Regions from separate parts of the Erwinia sp. E_sp_B01_1 genome, predicted to be linked through region 1. Evidence: predicted binding sites of a transcription regulator. Region 1 holds the regulator's gene; each other region holds the start of a gene.

The links. Region 1 encodes LexA, which represses DNA repair genes until DNA is damaged. Its sites were predicted from a motif close to TNCTGTATGTACATACAGNA; they were not measured.
Region 2: the regulator LexA is predicted to act here: its motif matches at 1,342-1,361, upstream of uvrB (excinuclease ABC subunit UvrB).
Region 3: the regulator LexA is predicted to act here: its motif matches at 1,512-1,531, upstream of VRC33_RS12850 (YebG family protein).

What each region holds. Positions count from the first base shown of each region.
Region 1 is NZ_CP142208.1:4,414,457-4,417,736, forward strand. Features, by position in the region: gene dinF (MATE family efflux transporter DinF) at 1-1,178, opposite strand, end outside; gene lexA (transcriptional repressor LexA) at 1,283-1,891, opposite strand; gene VRC33_RS20525 (diacylglycerol kinase) at 2,008-2,367, opposite strand; partial or broken gene plsB (glycerol-3-phosphate 1-O-acyltransferase PlsB) at 2,496-3,280, shown strand, end outside.
Region 2 is NZ_CP142208.1:1,472,616-1,475,895, forward strand. Features, by position in the region: gene VRC33_RS07245 (ATP-binding cassette domain-containing protein) at 1-523, opposite strand, end outside; gene uvrB (excinuclease ABC subunit UvrB) at 1,439-3,280, shown strand, end outside.
Region 3 is NZ_CP142208.1:2,709,130-2,712,409, reverse strand. Features, by position in the region: gene VRC33_RS12860 (bifunctional 4-hydroxy-2-oxoglutarate aldolase/2-dehydro-3-deoxy-phosphogluconate aldolase) at 1-38, shown strand, start outside; gene purT (formate-dependent phosphoribosylglycinamide formyltransferase) at 232-1,410, opposite strand; gene VRC33_RS12850 (YebG family protein) at 1,548-1,961, shown strand; gene VRC33_RS12845 (sugar phosphate isomerase/epimerase family protein) at 1,963-2,790, opposite strand; gene VRC33_RS12840 (DUF533 domain-containing protein) at 3,019-3,280, shown strand, end outside.

The DNA of each region.
Region 1 (3,280 bases):
CCGGCGGCCGCCACAACCATGCCGTTACGCATTTCACTGGCTCTTGTGGCACCGATAAACATGCCATCAAGCAGATAACACCATACGCCGCACACCGGCAGCACAATTTGCCAGAACAGATAGCTGTCGGCCTGCTGCTGTAACTCCGGTAGAGAAGTGAGTAAGGCAACGATATGTGTGCCACCCAATGCGTAAATGGCTGAGAAGAGTAACGCGACCAGCCCGGCCTGCCGACAGGCGGCATGCCATACCAGCAGCAATTTGCTGGCATCTCTGGCACCGAAGGCTTCCCCGGAGCAGGCCTCCACCGCGTAGGCGAAGCCATCCAGCGCATAGGCTGTGAAGGTCAGGAACATTAACAGGACCGCGTTCACGGCCACGATTTCGCCCCCCAGCCGCGCTCCGAAGATGGTCAGCGAGACAAAACAGAGTTGCAGCAGTAAAGAGCGAAGCATGATGTCGCGGTTCAGCCGCAGCAAACGCCCGAAATTGCCCCGCCATGCGTTTTTAAACAGGGAAAATGAAATCCCCCTCAGCTTTATTACCCGCCAGACCATCACCAGACCGATGAAAAACGTGGCGTACTCTGCTATCACCGTTGCTGCTGCTGCGCCCTGCACGCCCCAGTTCAGACCGATAACAAACCACAAATCCAGCACAATATTGACCAGGTTCCCCACTACCAGCAGGATCACCGGCGCACGAGCGTACTGAACGCCCAGTAGCCAGCCAAGCAGCACCAGGTTTGCCAGGGTAGCGGGCGCGCTTAACCAGCGGATGTGCATAAACAGGGAAGCCTGATGCAAAACATCCGCATCGCCGCCGACGATCGACAGCGCCAGTGAGTTGAGGGGGGATTTGAGCAGAATAAACAGCAGGCCAGCGATCAGCGCAATACAGAGAGGTTGCATCAGCGCGCGGGCAAGAGCAGGTTTGTCTTTGGCACCAAAAGCCTGAGCAGTCAGCCCGGTGGTGCTCATCCGCAGGAACAGCAGCAGCATAAAGAGGAAGCTGGTTGCGGTAGTGCCGACGGCAACGCCGCCCAGATAGGTGGGACTGTCAAGATGGCCGATGACCGCCGTATCCACCAGCCCGAGCAGCGGGACGGTGATATTCGACAGGATCATTGGCAGCGCCAGCCGCCAGAGGTTTTTATCTGAGTGAGAGAAGAACCGCATGGCCATCCACTGTGCGACGGGCTTAAAGCCGTGCCGCAGGCACCGGAAGCAGGTACCACGGCAATAAAAACGCGCCGCCGGGGCCGCGCGTCCGGGTCAGGCTGTTACAGCCAGTTGCCGTTGCGGATCACCCCGACGGCCAGACCTTCAATCGACAGCGTCTGCTGACGGAGATCCACCACAATCGGCTGAAACTCGCTGTTTTCAGGCAGCAGATGCACAATATTGCCCTGCTTTTTCAGACGCTTTACCGTGACTTCATCATCAATGCGCGCAACCACTACCTGACCATTACGCACATCCTGAGTTTTATGCACGGCAAGCAGGTCGCCATCCATAATACCGATATCTTTCATCGACATTCCGCTGACGCGCAGCAGGAAATCGGCGCCAGGCTTGAACAATTCAGGATCGACCTGATAGTGTCCTTCGATATGCTGTTCTGCGAGCAGAGGCTCACCGGCTGCCACGCGGCCAATCAGCGGCAGGCCGTCTTCCTCTTCCATCATCAGACGGATACCCCTGGAGGCTCCGGAGACAATCTCAATCACGCCTTTACGCGCCAGCGCCTTCAGGTGCTCTTCAGCCGCATTCGGGGAACGGAAACCGAGCTGTGTGGCGATTTCTGCCCGCGTCGGTGGCATACCGGTCTGGTTAATGTGGGCGCGTATCAGGTCATAAACCTGCTGCTGCCGTGCCGTTAGTGCTTTCATCCCGCCCCCTGGTTGTTTATACAGTCGACTGTGAGTATATACAGGTATTTCCAGGATGAAAACCTAAAGATGCGTAAAAAATAGCGGTATGTGACAAAGGGAAGAAAAGGCCGCCATCAGCGCAGCAGCAGCATCGCCCAGACAAAAACGGCCAGTAAAATGGTGATTAATACGGCGGCAGAGCCCATATCCTTGGCACGCCCCGATAAAGGGTGAAATTCGCTGCCGATACGATCCACCACGGCTTCCAGGGCACTGTTAAGAATTTCAACGATGATGACCAGCACGACAGACCCGATGAGCAGCACGCGGGTAACAGCATCCACATCCAGCCAGCAGGCCACAACAACCGCCACAATAGCGGCCACGGCTTCCTGACGAAATGCCGCTTCGTTCTGCCACGCTGCGCGTATTCCTTTCCATGAATAGCCTGCGGCTTTGAAAATACGGGTCAGTCCGGTGACGTTATTTGCCATAATGAGGGAACCCTTTGTGATGTTTACCGTCAATGTCTGGGTGGCGCACATTTTGCAACACCACAGATCTCACTGGCGCTTTCTGGTATGCTTGCGGCGCTTTGCTAACAAGAGGCTTCATGTTATCTATGTCAGGTTGGCGTAACTTATATTATAACTTATTGAATTTTCCAGTTAAATTACTGGTAAAAAGTAAAGCGATCCCCGCTGAGCCGGTCGTTGAGCTGGCGCTGGATACATCGCGCCCCATTATGTATGTGCTGCCTTATGATTCAAAGGCCGATCTTCTGGCGCTGCGTGAACAATGCCGCAAACAGGATCTTCCCGATCCCTTAGATCCGCTGGAAATCGACGGCACTGTGCTGCCTCGTCATGTGTTTATCCATGATGGCCCGCGCGTCTTCCCCTATTTCGTGCCAAATCTGGAATCTGTAAAACTGTTCCATGAATATCTGGACCTTCATCGCAGCAACCCTCTGCTTGATGTGCAGATGGTGCCGGTGTCGGTGATGTTTGGCCGCGCGCCAGGCCGCGAAGTACAGGGTGATGAACAGCCGCATCTGCGGGTACTCAACGGCATCCAGAAATTTTTCGCGGTGCTGTGGCTGGGTCGTGACAGCTTTGTGCGTTTCTCCCCTATCGTCTCCCTGCGCCGTATGGCGACGGAACACGGTACGGATAAAACCATCGCGCAGAAGCTGGCGAGAGTGGCAAGAATGCACTTTGCCCGCCAGCGCCGGGCAGCCATTGGCCCCCGTCTGCCGGTGCGTCAGGATCTGTTTAACAAGCTTCTGCAATCCAAGGCCATTGCCAAAGCGGTGGAAGATGAAGCACGCAGCAAAAAGATCTCCCATGAAAAAGCTCAGCAGAACGCTATTGAGCTGATGGAAGAGATCGCTGCGGACTTCTCCTA
Region 2 (3,280 bases), 1.9 Mb from region 1:
CCAGCCAGGGCGACATGCCCTCGGTTGGCTCATCTAAAATCAACAGTTTAGGCTGTAACACCAGCGCTCTTGCCAGCGCAAGCTGCTGCTGCTGTTCGATCGGCAAATCGCCGCTGCGCTGATGCCGCAGAGAGTAAAGTGCCGGGAAAAGGTCGTAAACCATCTGCGGAATTGCCCGGTGGCGTTCCATTCCCGCCCCCGCCAGCAGGGCGATTTGCAGGTTTTCCTCCACGCTGAGCTGTGAGAAGAGCTGGCGGCCCTGTGGCACATAACCGATCCCCAGAGCGGCACGCTGCTCCATCGGCTGCAACAGCAAATTCTGCGGCGGGAGATTCTCCTCCTGCCAGATCATCGAGCCGCTGTTGATGGGCAGATGCCCCATGATGCAGTTAACCAGCGTGGTTTTGCCCATACCCGGCTGCCCCAGAACACCCGTACAGGTGCCAGGCGGGAGGTCTAAATCCACATCCCACAGGATGTGATTCTGGCCGTAAAATTGGTTGATTGAACGTAAGCTGAGCATCTGACACTCTCCTCCAGACAGTTTTCGATCGCACCTGACTGCCTCCGCTCTGCGTCGTGTGGCAAACAGTCGTCAACGTTTCCTGCGAAACGCCTGCGGCTTTGTGCTCCTCGCTCTGGTGTCAGAAAGCGTGAGGCGGTGAAATGAACCTGCAATTGGCAGGCCAACATAGCGAAAGTCCTGGAAAAACCTCTGAGCCCTGATGATTAGCCTGTGTAACTAGTAATAAAAGTTACATAATTTCCCGGGGGAATATTTAGCTGCACTTTGCAGGTGCTGTGGGGGAGAAGGTGATGGTGCAACTGCCAGTTAGCGAAGCATTCTGGCGCTGTCATGAAAGTGAAAAAAAGCGCAAAAAAGGGTGGCGATACAGGAGGGAATATGCCTTTCAGTACCATTAAACCCTGGGGCAAAGGCGAAAATAAACCAAAAAAATTTTTTGCGAAGCGGATCGCACCCGGTTAGTGCTTTATACACATCAGACGGGTCGGGCGCTGATATCAGTTATCCACCATTCCTGTGGATAACCATGTGTATGAGCGTCTGAAAACTTACGGAAAGCGAGAGCGGGCGCGGGTTGAGCACGAGTTGGCGTTAAACTCATCTTTCCCTTCAACTATTTATAAATCAATAACTTATTGAAAAGCAAGCTTACGAAAATTCGCCCTTATCCCCGTCATGGCATTTTGTCAGCGAGGCTTGACAAATGTTAAACTTCTGACCCCTGTTGGGGATAACCTCTGCGCGCTTTCTTTTCATCACGCCTGGTTGAAACGGCAAAGTGACGTTATGCTTGCTTCTGTTGCATCATGCAAAATTACTGGGTTTATATCCAGTCTTTTTTGTTGGTAAAATCGCAACGGCAGAGTAAAATCAGGATCCAGTTCGTGCAATTCATTACCAGGTAGCCATTCAATGAGCAAAGTCTTTAAACTCAACTCCGATTTCAAACCCTCCGGTGACCAGCCCGAGGCTATCCGTCGCCTTGAAGAGGGACTGGAAGACGGGCTGGCGCATCAGACGCTGCTCGGGGTCACCGGCTCTGGTAAAACCTTTACCGTGGCCAACGTCATTGCCGATCTGAATCGCCCGACGATGGTACTGGCACCCAACAAAACCCTGGCCGCGCAGCTCTATGGCGAGATGAAAGAGTTTTTCCCGGATAACGCGGTGGAGTATTTCGTCTCCTACTACGACTATTATCAGCCGGAAGCCTACGTCCCAAGCTCTGACACCTTTATCGAAAAGGATGCGTCGGTGAACGAACACATCGAGCAGATGCGTCTCTCTGCCACCAAAGCGTTGCTGGAGCGGCGGGATGTGATAGTGGTGGCTTCGGTCTCGGCTATTTACGGTCTGGGCGATCCGGACCTCTATCTGAAGATGATGCTGCACCTGTCGCGCGGCATGGTGATTGACCAGCGCGCGATCCTGCGCCGGCTGTCAGAATTGCAGTACACCCGTAACGATCAGGCTTTCCAGCGTGGCACCTTCCGCGTGCGGGGCGAGGTGATCGATATCTTCCCGGCGGAATCTGACGACTATGCGCTGCGCGTTGAGCTGTTTGATGAAGAGGTGGAACGTCTGTCGATCTTTGATCCGCTCACCGGGCAGGTCAGTTCAATCGTGCCGCGTTACACCATCTACCCTAAAACGCACTACGTTACGCCGCGCGAGCGCATCCTACAGGCGATGGAAGAGATAAAGGTGGAGCTGGCCGATCGCCGCAAAGTGCTGATGGCCAACAACAAGCTGCTGGAAGAGCAGCGCATCTCGCAGCGTACGCAGTTTGACCTGGAAATGATGAATGAGCTGGGCTACTGCTCAGGCATTGAAAACTACTCGCGCTACCTCTCTGCCCGTGGGCCAGGCGAAGCGCCTCCCACGCTGTTTGATTATCTGCCTGCGGATGGCCTGCTGGTGATTGATGAATCCCACGTTACCATCCCACAGATAGGCGGCATGTATAAGGGTGACCGCGCAAGGAAAGAGACGCTGGTGGAGTATGGTTTCCGTCTGCCCTCCGCGCTGGATAACCGCCCGATGAAGTTTGAGGAGTTTGAGGGGCTTGCTCCCCAGACGATCTATGTTTCCGCCACGCCTGGCAATTACGAGCTGGAAAAATCGGGTGGCGATGTGGTCGATCAGGTTGTGCGGCCTACCGGCCTGCTGGACCCACTAATTGAAGTGCGTCCGGTAGCCACCCAGGTTGATGACCTGCTGTCGGAGATCCGTAAGCGGGCAGCGATTGATGAACGCGTGCTGGTCACGGTACTGACCAAGCGCATGGCGGAAGATTTAACCGAGTATCTGACCGAACATGGCGAGCGCGTACGCTATCTGCACTCAGATATCGACACCGTTGAGCGCGTGGAAATTATTCGCGATCTGCGTCTGGGTAAATTCGATGTGCTGGTGGGTATTAACCTGTTGAGGGAAGGGCTGGATATGCCGGAGGTTTCCCTGGTCGCTATCCTGGATGCGGATAAAGAAGGCTTCCTGCGTTCAGAACGCTCGCTGATCCAGACCATTGGTCGCGCCGCACGTAACATCAACGGTAAAGCTATTCTCTACGGCGATAAAATCACGCCGTCGATGTTCAGAGCCATTGGTGAAACGGAACGTCGCCGCGAGAAGCAGGAAATTTACAACGCTGAGAACGGCATCGTACCGCAGGGGCTTAACAAGAAAATCGCTGATATTCTTGAGCTTGGGCAGGGGCTTAACAAGAACAAAACCAAAGGGCGTGGCAAAACT
Region 3 (3,280 bases), 1.7 Mb from region 1:
CTCAACTGGCGCGCGAAGCGGTAGCTGGCGCCCGCTAAATAGTTTGGTTCAGGTTTCTGTGATCGCCTGATTCCGCAGCTAAAAGCCTGATGCCCGGGTGCCGATAAGGGTAACCTGGGCAGACGCAATTAGCGTTATCCGTAACAGTTTCGCCGTCCCTGGCGCATGACGCTTTATGAACCTGCCTGGGCCCCTTGCCTTAGTCGTCGGGGCATCAGGGGCTAAAGGCTATTACCCGCTGACTTTTACGCCAGCTGCGCACTTGATGGCGCGCTCAATCGCCAGATCAATGTTGTCGCCAGTGGCCAGCGCCACACCCAGACGGCGCTTGCCGCGGATTTCTGGTTTACCAAATAAACGAACCTGCAAGCCTGCTCCCAGCACATCACCCAGATTCGCGAATTGCACATTATCGCTGTCCAGCTCTGGCAAAATGACCGCGGAAGCAGCAGCGCCATACTGGCGAATGCCGCCAACAGGCAGGCCGAGGAAGGCGCGAACATGCAGGGCGAATTCAGAGAGATCCTGAGAAATCAGAGTTACCATACCGGTGTCGTGTGGGCGAGGAGAGACTTCGCTGAAGACGACCTCATCGCCACAGACGAACAGTTCCACGCCAAACAGGCCATGTCCACCCAGTGCCTTCACGACCTGCTCAGCAATCTGCTCAGCGCGTTCCAGCGCCAGAGCACTCATCTGCTGCGGCTGCCAGGATTCGCGATAGTCACCGTCTTCCTGACGGTGACCAATTGGCGCGCAGAAGTGGATGCCGTCCACGGCGCTGATGGTCAGCAGGGTAATTTCAAAGTCAAACTTCACCACGCCTTCAACGATCACGCGTCCGGCACCGGCACGTCCACCTTGTTGCGCATATGCCCAGGCGGAGTCAAGCTGTGAGGCTTCACGGATAAAGCTCTGACCTTTACCGGAAGAACTCATTACCGGCTTAACGATGCACGGGAAGCCAATTTCATCAGCGGCTTTTTTAAAAGCATCTATGCTGTCGGCAAACTGATAGCTGGATGTCGGTAATGCCAGCTCCTCTGCCGCCAGACGACGGATACCCTCGCGGTTCATGGTCAGGCGGGCTGCGCGGGCTGTAGGCACTACGTGTTGACCCTGTTTTTCCAGCTCAATCAGCATGTCGGTGGCAATAGCTTCAATTTCCGGCACGATATAATCCGGACGTTCCAGCGCGACAAGCGCTTTCAGCGCTTCGCCATCCAGCATATTGATGACATGGCTGCGGTGTGCCACATGCATAGCCGGGGCATCGGCATAGCGATCGACTGCAATTACCTCGACGCCAAGACGCTGACATTCCAGCGCCACTTCTTTGCCCAGTTCACCTGAACCTAACAGCATTACACGGGTTGCGGCAGGGCGCAGCGCGGTTCCAAGAGTGGTCATAGTCTCTACCTGATTGGATGAAAAAAACGCGCGCAGTATAAACGAAAACGATTGCGCGTACATCAGCTTTCCAGGCTTGAGCAAAAAATGGCGGGCTGATATACTGTATAAAAATACAGTTAAACGAGGTGAGAACTATGGCTGTTGAAATCAAATATGTTGTCGTCAGAAAAGGTGAGGAAAAGATGACATTCGCCAGTAAGAAAGAAGCCGACGCGTACGATAAAATGCTCGACATGGCAGAAGTCTTTACAGACTGGCTGAGTGACTCGTCGCTGATCATGGAAGAAGATCAGCGTGAAGCACTGGGAATGTTCCTTGCCGGGAATAAAGAGGCTCTTCAGCACATTCTGCGTACCAGCAAAATGCCTGAAGCCAGCGACCCGGCCACGGGGAAAGAAGCGTCATCTGCTGCAGAGGGAAATTCTGAAGCCCTGAGCGCTGACGAAACTGCCCCAGAAGGTGATGACGAAGAGGCTGAAGCCTCGGCAGCCCAGAGTGGCAAAGCGGCGAAAACCAAATCCGCCGCCCGTGCCAGCAAAGCGGCCTGATTTACAGTGTCGCAGCGCAGACTCGTTTAAGGGCATGCATCGCCTCTTTTGCGACCTCTGCCGGGGGCTGCTGGTGGTAACCGTCATTAAACACCTCCAGCCCCAGGGGGCCGCTATAGCCCTGAGCATGCAGGTAGTTAAGCAGGGTATAAAGCGGGAAACTTCCCTGGCCCGGCAGCAGCCGCTGGTGGCGTGCCGTGTCTACCAGATCCTCCCGGGCGGGGAGGGTAGCCAGGTCAGAGAGCTGTACCAGAAAGATCTTCTCCATCGGTATGCCCGCCAGGTCAGCCAGGGTGCGGTTCCTTGCAAAGATATGGAAGGCATCCACCACCAGGCCGAGGTTCGGTTCATCCACTTTCTGTACCAGCTTCCACGCAGCCGCCGTGTTGTTGATATGCGTGCTCCAGGCCATCGCCTCAAAAGCCACCCGCAGTCCGCGCTGGCCCGCTTCCCTGGCAAGCCAGCGAATATCTTCCTCTTCACGCTCCGCAATACAGGCTGAGTGGGTAGACGCCGGGGTCAGCAGCGTTGTGGCCCCCAGGCTTACTGCGGTATCCAGCATTTTCAGTGCTTCCTGCCGCTTAGGCTCACGCTGATCGTCTGGCGCACCATCAAAATCCAGCAGTACCTGATAGTCAGTTAACCCCAGTTTCTGTTGCTCCAGTAACCTGGCAACATCGCCGGCATTTCCCTGAGCTGCTTCAACATCCTGACGCCACAGTTCAACCTGGCTAAAGCCCGCTTCTGCAGCCGCCAGGAGTTTTCCTTCCGGGCTTCCGCCTAAAAGAACCGTATTGATAAACAGCGGATTCTCACTGAAACGCGTCATGGTATTCCCTTCTTAAAGTGTTCAAAAATTCAGAAGCAATAAAAATGTGTCTTCATGCAAGGTAATATTTAGTGCTTACAGAGCCTTACCTCCACATCAAGTATAGCGACATGGACAAATTTGCTGTGCAGGATGAGGCATTTAAGGTTTTCCAGGCTTTTCCTCGCTTGACGCTTCTTGACGCATACCGCTCTATGCTGGTGGTTTTCCGGCAACAGAGATCAACATATGACTAACTGGCTGCAGCAGATTCAATCGGTACTGGGAAACAGTGCAGGCAAGGGAAGCGGTGGAGAAGGGTTGAGTAAAATGCTCGCGCCTGGTGCACTGGGCGGACTTGCTGGCCTGCTGATCGCCAGTAAATCTTCCCGTAATCTTTTGACTAAATATGGTAAGAATGCCCTGATTATTGGAGGAAGCGCTGCCGCAGGCGCAGTGCTCTGGAAAAAATATAAGCAGCGTGTCAGTGAAACGCACAGTGACGAGCCCC